3 regions of the Agrobacterium sp. 22-221-1 genome follow, and region 1 is predicted to be linked to each of the others. Evidence: riboswitches for the same ligand, from Rfam matches in the RefSeq annotation. Region 1 holds a riboswitch; each other region holds the start of a gene.
What was found. Region 1 has a riboswitch for thiamine pyrophosphate ahead of ACQZ5N_RS04750 (ABC transporter permease). Riboswitches for the same ligand answer to the same signal wherever they lie in the genome.
Positions count from the first base shown of each region.

Region 1 (3,273 bases):
ATAGGTGGTATAAAGCACGGCGATGCGAAAACCCTTTTCCTTCAGCTTCGTGCAATATTTGATATCGATCGGTTCCTGACAGCGGCCGCTGGTCGTTTTTTTGGTACAGGAGGATGGCTTGTAGCTGTCGCCGACGCCATCTGACACGAAGAAAACGATCTTCTCCGGGCTCGCCGAACTCGCACCGGTGCCCGAAGAGCCGATCCTGTCTCCAATCTGGGTCAGCGCCCGGTCGAAATCGGTCTGCTGGTCGTTATTATAACCCTGATAAGGAATGGACATCAGATCGATTTCGCCCGCTTTTTTCTTCGCGGTCGCCAGATCCGAGGTCAGGGGAACGACTTCGAGCAGCTTCGTATCTTCCGCCTTCTCTCCGAAGGTATAGACAGCCATGCGATATTGATTGCTGCTTTTCCGCGTGGACTTTGCCGTATCCATCAGGCTTGCCGTAGCCTGCGCCACCACATTGATGCGTGTAGTGACCCCGAGGCTTTTGGCTTTGTAGTAATAGCTGTTTGTATCGACCACCCCGTTTTTCACGATGTGACAGGCGAAAGCACATTTGTCGCTCGTATTGGCAACCATGGTAGCAACGTCGGTCGGCGTCGCGCCAACGCCCATCGAAGGGGTGTTATCCAGCAGGACATAGAAGTCGCTGAATGTTTCCGTCTCGTATTTGGCGGTCGCCTTGCCCGAAACGGTGATGAGATCCTCTCCGAGTATCCGTGAAAGCGTCGTGCCGACCGATGCCTTGAAGCTGACCGAGGATTCGATGGCGTTACCGTGTTTGATCACCGACACATCAAGAGACAGGAGCTTATAATCGGGATTGGCCCGCTCATTGCTTTCAAAAAATGCGGAGGCTTCATCAGTGCCAAGCGAAATGACACCGTCGCCCGACATTTCCTTTGCCTTGTGAACGCTCGACGACGTATCGGCAACCACTGCAAGCGCCGCGGCATCCGCCGCCATCTGCAGGTCCGATTTGACAGCCATGCCATGCGTCACATCGAGTGCCACGCCGGCCGCCCCGATCAGCGGCACCATCAACAGGGCGCTGAGAATGCCGAAATTTCCCGATTTATCCTGCCAGATGTTCTTCAAATTCGCCCCCGGAACCTTTCCCCGGAGGGAAAGTTAGCCGAATAATATTGAAAGGCAGTTTCAAGAGATAACTAATTTTCGATAAATCTAATTTCCTCAATAACTAATACGCCAATTGGAGATGCGCATCAGCGCAAACCCGTTCAGGCATTCACGATCACGCCTGACGACGGATCGCTGGCGGGACGTTGACATTTATGAAACTTGACCTACAAAACAAACTCTTCCGAGGGGAGCACCGAACGGTGCTGAGATGGCGATGAGCCGGACCCTTGAACCTGATCCGGGTCATGCCGGCGTAGGAACGGAACTGTCGCGCCAAGAGGCGCTGCCCTTTCTCTTCTCCGCTTTGCCTGATCTCCGAGATTGTCACATCTGGAGACGAATGATGATGCTGAAACCTTCCGCCCTTCGCACACGGTGCGTCTGCGTCTGAGGTCCGGCTCATGCGTGCCACCCATGCGCTGAACGGTGTCGGTCTTCTGCTGGTTTTCTGGCAGGCGGGAACGTGGCTGTTTTCGCCGCCCCGCTATATCCTGCCATCGCCCGCCGATGTTGCCGGCGCTTTCTGGCGCCAGCCGGGCTTCCTGTTCGGGCAGGCACTGGTAACGCTTGGTGAAATGGCGCTCGGGCTTGCGGCGGGCATCGCCGCCGGCATTCTCGTCGCTTTCACGATTGCCGCCATCCCGCGCCTCGGCCGCCTCGTCTGGCCGATGGTGCTGGTGCTGCAGGCCTTTCCGGTTTTCGTGCTCGCCCCCATCCTCGTCCTCTGGTTCGGTTTCGGCATGGCTTCGAAAGTGGTCATGACGGCGATCATCATCTTCTTCCCCGTTGCCTCCGCTTTCACGGATGGCCTCAACCGCACCGATCGCGCCATCCTTGACGCCGCCTCGCTGACTGAGGCGAGCCACTGGCAGGTCCTCACCCGGTTGCGTGTGCCGCTGGCGTTGCCATCGCTGATTTCGGGCTTGAGGGTGGCGGCGCCACTTGCCCCGCTCGGCGCCGTCATCGGCGAATGGGTGGGCGCATCGGCCGGGCTTGGGTTTGTGATGATCCAGTCCAATGCCCGCATGCAGACCGACACCATGTTCGCCGCCATGGCCATTCTCGCCATCATGGCGGTGCTGCTGCGGCTCATCGTCGACCGGGCGACCGCCAATATGGCCCCCTGGGCCAAGGAAACAGAACACACCATTCCTTTCAGATCTTTACGGAGACTTTCGGCACCATGAAACGAACTCTTCTTTCCCTCGTCGTCGCGGCAGCAAGCGTGCTTTCACCCATGCAATCGCATGCGGCAGACAAGCTGACCGTGTTGCTCGAGTGGTTCGTGAACCCCGATCATGCGCCGATGGTGATCGCCAGGGAACGCGGCCTGTTTGCCGATGTGGGGCTGGAGGTGGAACTGGTTCCGCCCGCAGACCCCTCCGCCGTGCCGCGCCTCGTCTCGGCCAAACAGGCCGATATCGGCGTGCATTACCAGCCGAACCTCTATCTCGATCACGATGCCGGCCTGCCGCTCGTGCGTTTCGGTACACTGGTCGAAACCCCGCTCAACACTGTCACCGTTCTGGCCGACGGGCCGATCAAGAGCCTGAAGGACCTGAAGGGCAAGAAGGTCGGCTTTTCCGTTTCCGGCTTCGAGGATGCGATGCTGAAGCGCATGCTGGAAAAGGACGGCCTGACGAAGGACGATGTCGAACTCATCAACGTCAATTTCTCTCTCTCGCCGTCCCTGATCGCCGGCAAGGTGGATGCGACGCTTGGCGGCTTCCGCAATTTCGAGCTGACGCAGATGAGGCTCGAGGGACATGAAGGCCGCTCCTTCTTCCCGGAGGAACACGGCGTGCCGGCCTATGACGAGCTGATCTTCGTCACCCACCGCGATCTCGCAAAGGACAGCCGGCTGCCGCGTTTCCTCTCCGCCGTGGAGCAAGCCGCGATCTTCATTACCAATCATCCTCAGGAATCCTGGCAGCTTTTCATCAAGGCCTATCCGAACCTTGACGATGCGCTGAACAAGCAGGCCTTCTTCGACACGCTGCCGCGCTTCGCCAAGCGCCCGGCTGCACTCGACCGCGCGCGCTATGCCCGTTTCGGCGCTTTCATGCAGGAAATGCAGCTGATCAAGCAGGCGCCGGCGGCGGACGACATCGCCGTGGAGCTGCA
Region 1 is NZ_JBNWCL010000002.1:269,828-273,100, forward strand. It holds gene ACQZ5N_RS04745 (pilus assembly protein TadG-related protein) at 1-1,104, opposite strand, end outside; TPP riboswitch at 1,324-1,426, shown strand; gene ACQZ5N_RS04750 (ABC transporter permease) at 1,551-2,336, shown strand; gene ACQZ5N_RS04755 (ABC transporter substrate-binding protein) at 2,333-3,273, shown strand, end outside.

Region 2 (3,273 bases), on a different contig from region 1:
TGATCGGCGGGCGCGGCATCCTTGTGGGCGCGCGAGGTGATAAGGATCGCATCGGCATTGCTGCCATAGGAAATGACGGTGGCGTCCTTTTCCAGCCGGCAGAAATCGCCTTCGACTTCGATTGCACAGATGGAGTTGCGCAGATTGCCGCCAATGCCGCCTTCGGTGGTGGCGGAGCCGAGCAGAAGCTGTTCGCTGGCGATGCGGCTCATGAAGCCGGCATGCCATGCGCTCGTCTCGCCGTGTTCCACCAGGCTGGATGCCTTGATATGGTGCATGGCGAAAATCATCGCGGTTGCCGAACAGGCCTGACCGAGCCGGGCGCAGATATCGGCGATTTCCTGTAAGGAAGCGCTTTCGCCGCCCAGCGAAGAGGGGACCTGGATGCCGAGCAGGCGTTCCTGTCGCAAGGCGTCGACGGCTTCCTGTGGGAATCGGCCGGTGACATCCACCTCATCCGCGTGTTTGGCGGCAATTGCCGCGACACGGCCCGCGCGCGCGGACAGCGTTTCATCCTGCGGCGCTACGGTGACGTTCATCAGGCTGCCTCTTTACCATCCAGAATGAGCTTAACGGTGTCTTCAATGGCCCTGATGCTCGCAAATGACTTGCGATTCAGCAGATTGTCGGGGAATTCGATATCGAATGCTTCTTCGATGCCGAGCATCAATTGCACGGATGCAAAGGAAGAAAGGCCTGCCGCATAAAGATCGGCTTCATCTGCAATCGTATCGACTGGGGTTGGAAGCTGGCCGAATTTGGCCAGTATTTCACGAATAGTCGCGTTCATTCCGACGTATCTCCCATGAATTTCACATCAGGATGGTTTGTGCTTATCGTTACGTTGCAAACGATAATATTCGCCTAAACCGTTAGGTTAATTACAACTAACGGCAGCATGCGCCATTCCCGCACCTTTGCCAAGCATGGATCGTCGGCCTTGACAAATGCCGGTCGGTGTTTTTTGCTGTGGCCATTCACCAGGGGTGTCCCGTCAAGGGGCTGAGATTCTGCTTTCATGCGCAGTGACCCGTTGAACCTGATCCAGTTCATACTGGCGTAGGGACGGTGCAAAGACCGAAGGTCGGGCGGGCGCATGACGTCGCGTTTCGGCAATTCGGTATTTTCCATCATTCCGGCTCGAACTGGGTCTCCACTGTCAAACTTTGGAGCCTCAAGATGAATATCGCTGCCAAGAATATCCCGCTTGTCGTCACCACCGGGCCGCATGCCGCCTCTACCAAAATCCACAAAGCCGGTATTTTACATCCCCATATCCGCGTGCCGATGCGCGAGATCGCCGTTCATCCGACGGCGGGCGAACCGCCGGTGACGGTTTACGATTCCTCCGGTCCCTATACCGATCCTTCGCATACCGTTCTGATTGAAAAGGGTCTGCCGCGTCCGCGTCATGACTGGATCGTGGCGCGCGGCGATGTCGAGGCTTATGACGGCCGGCACGTCAAGCCGGAGGATAACGGCTTTGCCACCGGCGAACGCCTGACGCCTGAATTTTCGGTACGCCACCAGCCGCTCAGAGCCACGGCCGGTAAAGCCGTGACCCAGCTTGCCTATGCGCGGGCCGGTATCACCACGCCGGAAATGGAATTCATCGCCATCCGTGAAAATCTCGGGCGCGAGGCGGCCAGGGAAAAGCTGGCGCGTGACGGCGAAAGTTTCGGGGCGCATATCCCGGACTATGTCACGGCGGAATTCGTGCGTCAGGAAGTGGCGGCCGGCCGCGCCATCATCCCTGCCAATATCAATCATTCGGAACTTGAGCCGATGATCATCGGCCGCAATTTTCTCGTCAAGATCAATGCCAATATCGGCAATTCCGCCGTCACCTCCTCCATGGCGGAAGAGGTGGAGAAGATGGTCTGGGCGATCCGCTGGGGCGCGGATACCGTCATGGACCTGTCTACCGGTCGCAACATCCACAATATCCGCGAATGGATCATCCGCAATTCGCCGGTGCCGATCGGCACGGTGCCGCTTTATCAGGCGCTTGAGAAAGTCAACGGCATTGCCGAAGACCTGAACTGGGAAGTGTTTCGCGATACGCTGATCGAACAGGCGGAGCAGGGTGTGGATTACTTCACCATCCATGCCGGCGTGCGGCTGCATTACATCCCGCTTACCGTCAACCGCGTCACCGGCATCGTCTCGCGCGGCGGGTCGATCATGGCCAAGTGGTGTCTGCATCACCACAGGGAAAGCTTCCTCTATGAGCATTTCGACGAGATTTGCGACATTTGCCGCGCTTACGACGTCTCCTTCTCGCTGGGCGATGGCTTGCGTCCCGGCTCAATTGCTGACGCCAATGACGCCGCACAATTCGCGGAGCTGGAGACGCTCGGTGAGTTGACGCAGATCGCCTGGGCGAAGGATTGCCAGGTGATGATCGAAGGCCCTGGCCATGTGCCGATGCACAAGATCAAGGAGAATATGGACAAGCAGTTGAAGACCTGCGGTGAGGCGCCCTTCTATACGCTCGGGCCGCTCACCACCGATATTGCGCCGGGTTACGACCACATCACCTCCGGCATCGGTGCGGCGATGATCGGCTGGTTCGGCACTGCGATGCTCTGCTACGTCACGCCGAAGGAACATCTCGGCCTGCCGGATCGCAACGACGTCAAGGTCGGCGTCATCACCTACAAGATCGCTGCCCACGCCGCCGATCTCGCCAAGGGTCATCCGGCGGCACAGGTGCGGGACGATGCGCTGTCGCGCGCGCGGTTCGAGTTCCGCTGGGAGGATCAGTTCAACCTGTCGCTGGACCCGGATACGGCGCGCTCCTTCCATGATGAGACCTTGCCGAAGGAAGCGCACAAGGTCGCGCATTTCTGCTCCATGTGCGGGCCGAAATTCTGCTCGATGCGGATTTCTCACGATATCCGCGCCGAGGCGCAGAAGGAGGGGCTGGAGGCCATGGCCGCACGCTTCAAGGAAGGTGGCGAGCTTTATATGCCGCTCGCGACGCCTGCGGATGCCGAATAGCATGCGCGTGCTTGTCAAGGGAACGGGGGTCGCCGGTTTGACGGCGGCCTTCGAACTGGCGCGAAACGGCGTTACCGTCGCGGTTTGCGAGCGCAATGCCGAACCCTCGCGCGGCGCATCCTGGTATGCGGGCGGCATGCTGGCGCCCTGGTGCGAGCGTGAAAGCGCTGAAGCGGCGGTTCTGACGCTCGGTCAGGCGGCGCTCGACTGGTGGGATGAAGCGACACCCGGCCTTGTCGTGCGGCACGGTACGCTGGTTGTTGCGCCGGC
Region 2 is NZ_JBNWCL010000004.1:6,025-9,297, reverse strand. It holds gene ACQZ5N_RS07510 (acyl-CoA dehydrogenase family protein) at 1-539, opposite strand, end outside; gene ACQZ5N_RS07505 (acyl carrier protein) at 539-790, opposite strand; TPP riboswitch at 973-1,084, shown strand; gene thiC (phosphomethylpyrimidine synthase ThiC) at 1,180-3,003, shown strand; gene thiO (glycine oxidase ThiO) at 3,005-3,273, shown strand, end outside.
Region 2: it holds a riboswitch for thiamine pyrophosphate, as region 1 does, so the genes downstream of both, thiC (phosphomethylpyrimidine synthase ThiC) here and ACQZ5N_RS04750 (ABC transporter permease) in region 1, are expected to answer to the same signal.

Region 3 (3,273 bases), on a different contig from region 1:
TGCAGGAAATCGTTGCTGGCTTTTCCGGCACCGTTATCCTCGTCAGCCACGACCGCGATTTCCTCGACCGCACCGTCACCTCCACCATCGCGCCCGTCAATCCGGATGAGCCGGACGGACGATGGATCGAATATGCCGGCGGCTATTCGGACATGATGGCGCAGCGCAAGGGCGCGGCGGAAGAAAAACGCAAGGCTGAGAAACAGGAAAAGGCGAAGGCCGCACCTTCCGCCTCCGCATCGCAGGATCCTTCAAAGGCCAAGGGCAAGCTTTCCTTCAAGCAGAAATTCGCGCTCGAAAATCTTCCGAAGGAGATGGAAAAGGCGCAAGGCGAAATCGCAAAACGCGAGCAGCGCATGGCCGATCCGGAGCTTTTCACAAAGGACCCGGCGGCCTTCAACACGCTGGCGCAGGAAATGTCGAAGCTGCGCGACAAGCTGGAGGCCATGGAAGAAGAATGGCTGGAACTGGAGATGCTGCGCGAGGAACTGGAGGGCTGAAGGCAATCAGTTCCCCGTTTGACCGGTCCTCCTCCCGCCTTTGATAGAAAAGCAGAATTGCCGTTCTATGCCGGCGTTCGTTTGGAGGAGTTGTGAAAATGCGCATGATTTTCGTCAATCTGCCGGTCAAGAATATCGAGACATCAAGAAACTTCTTCACCGCTCTCGGTTTCAGCTTCAACCCGGAATATTCGGATGACCGCACGCTCTGCATGATCGTGGAAGAGAATATCTTCGTGATGCTTCTCCAGGAGGGACGTTTCCGCGATTTCATCAACGGCGACATTGCCGACGCGACGCGAACCACCGAGGTTCTGACCTGTCTTTCCGCCGGAAGCAGGGAGGAAATCGACCGGATGATCGCGACGGCGCTCGCCTCCGGCGGCAGCGGCTGGAAGCCCGTTCAGGACCATGGCTTCATGTATGCCGGCAGCTTTCAGGATCCCGACGGGCACGTCTGGGAACTGGTGCATATGACGGAACAGGGCTGACCTCGGCCATCTTGCCAATCAGGGACGGCGGGACTACACCATCATCTTGATCTAACGGGGTGTCTTTTGCGCTTGGGTGTAAAAGGCTGAGAGGCTTGCCAACCCGAAGAACCTGATCCGGTTCATACCGGCGGAGGGATTAGACGGCTTTAATGCAGGCGGCTATTTCCCTATCGTTTTTTTGAGGAGATACCCGTGCGCCGTCGTCTTTTCCTGAATTCCCTCGTTGCCGCCTCGCTGTTTCTGCCCGGTCTTGCTGTTGCACAGGATAGACAGGAACTGACCGTCTACACCTATGAGAGCTTCGTTTCCGAATGGGGTCCCGGTCCCAAGGTGAAGGAGGCCTTCGAGAAGGTTTGCAATTGCACGCTCAATTTCGTCGGCGTGGCCGATGGCGTGGCGCTGCTCAATCGTCTGAAGCTTGAAGGGGCGGGGTCCAAGGCGGATGTCGTCGTCGGTCTCGACACCAATCTTGTCGCGGAAGCAAAACAGACCGGTCTGTTCGATGTCAGCGGCATCGATGCATCGGCGGCCAAGGTGCCGGGCGGCTACACGGACGATGTTTTCGTTCCCTATGATTACGGCCATTTCGCTGTCATCTATGATACGCAGACGGTGAAAAACCCGCCGGCGAGCCTTAAAGACCTTGTGGAAGGCGACCCCTCGCAGAAAATCGTCATTCAGGATCCGCGCACCTCCACACCGGGGCTTGGCCTGCTGCTATGGGTGAAATCGGTTTACGGCGACAAGGCCCCGGAGGCCTGGGAAAAGCTCAGGAAGCGCATTCTCACCGTTACGCCGGGCTGGTCGGAATCCTATGGCCTCTTCACCAAGGGTGAGGTGCCGATGGTGCTCTCCTACACCACCTCACCCGCCTATCACATGGTCGCTGAAAAAACGGATCGTTATCAGGCCGCCGCCTTTTCCGAAGGGCATTACATCCAGATTGAGGTTTCCGGTCTCCTTAAAAACGCGCCGCACAAGGAACTGGCAAAGCAATTCCTCGCTTTCACGCTGACATCCGGTTTTCAGGATGCCATTCCGGAAAACAACTGGATGATGCCGGTCGCGGCGACCTCCAAGCCCTTGCCGGAGGCGTTTTCAAAACTCGTGGTGCCGCAGAAGACTTTCCTGATGGATCCGGAAGAGGTGGCGAAGAACCGCAAGGCATGGATCGATGAATGGCTTGCCGCCATGAGCATGAATTGAGGAAGAGGCACACTCGCGCATGATGCTGCGTCGCGATTACCGGCGGTCGATCATTTTCGGAACGGCGGCTTTTGCCGCCGTTTTCCTGTTCATGGCGCTCGCGGTTGCGGCTCTCCTGTCCTTCGATGCTGGCGCGTCCGCTGCCGGCATCATGGATGCCTATACGCTGCGCATCCTGCGTTTCACGCTTTATCAGGCAATGCTTTCCACCCTTCTTTCCATTGTTCTCGGCCTGCCGGTGGCGCTGGCGCTTTGCCGTCGGCGCGAGTTTCCGGGAAGAATCTGGATCGTCAGGCTGATGGCGGTACCGATGGGTCTGCCTGTCATCGTTGGCGCCTTCGGCATCATCACCATCTGGGGCAGGCAGGGCGTTTTGAATTCGGCACTCGTTTTTGCCGGGGAGGATGAACCTTTCAGCATTTACGGCCTGTCTGGTATTCTTATTGCCCATGTGTTTTTCAATCTGCCGCTTTCGGTGCGGCTGATGCTGGCAGGGCTGGAGCGCATTCCGGGCGAATATTGGCGCATGGCGGCGAGCCTCGGCATGGGGCCGGTTTCGATTTTCCGTTTTATCGAATGGCCGGCGGTCGCGCGTCTCGTCCCCGGCATTGCCGGGCTTGTCTTCATGCTGTGCGCCACCAGCTTCACGCTCGTTCTTCTGTTGGGCGGCGGGCCGGCAGCAACGACGCTGGAGGTGGCGATCTATCAGGCGCTGCGGTTCGATTTCGATCCGCAGCGGGCGATTGCGCTTTCGGTTTTGCAGATTGGCCTCACCGCAATCCTGCTCGGCCTTCTTGCCTTTTTGCCGTCGCCCGAAGCGGAAATTCCCTCGCTTGGTCGTTCCCTTCGCCGTTTCGACGGAAAGGGCATCGGTGTCCGCCTCTGGGATGGGGCGGCAATCGTTTTCGCTGTTCTGCTGATCGGCCTGCCGCTTGTCGCCATCGCTGTCTCGGGTTTGAGGGCCGATCTGCCGCGTCTTCTGTCCGCGCCGATTTTCCTGCGCGCGGCGGCGACCAGTCTTGCAATCGCCGCACTCTCCGCAGCCCTCGTCGTGCTTTGCTGCATGGCGATCA
Region 3 is NZ_JBNWCL010000004.1:166,274-169,546, reverse strand. It holds gene ACQZ5N_RS08235 (ABC-F family ATP-binding cassette domain-containing protein) at 1-500, shown strand, start outside; gene ACQZ5N_RS08230 (VOC family protein) at 599-991, shown strand; TPP riboswitch at 1,037-1,147, shown strand; gene thiB (thiamine ABC transporter substrate binding subunit) at 1,187-2,200, shown strand; gene thiP (thiamine/thiamine pyrophosphate ABC transporter permease ThiP) at 2,220-3,273, shown strand, end outside.
Region 3: it holds a riboswitch for thiamine pyrophosphate, as region 1 does, so the genes downstream of both, thiB (thiamine ABC transporter substrate binding subunit) here and ACQZ5N_RS04750 (ABC transporter permease) in region 1, are expected to answer to the same signal.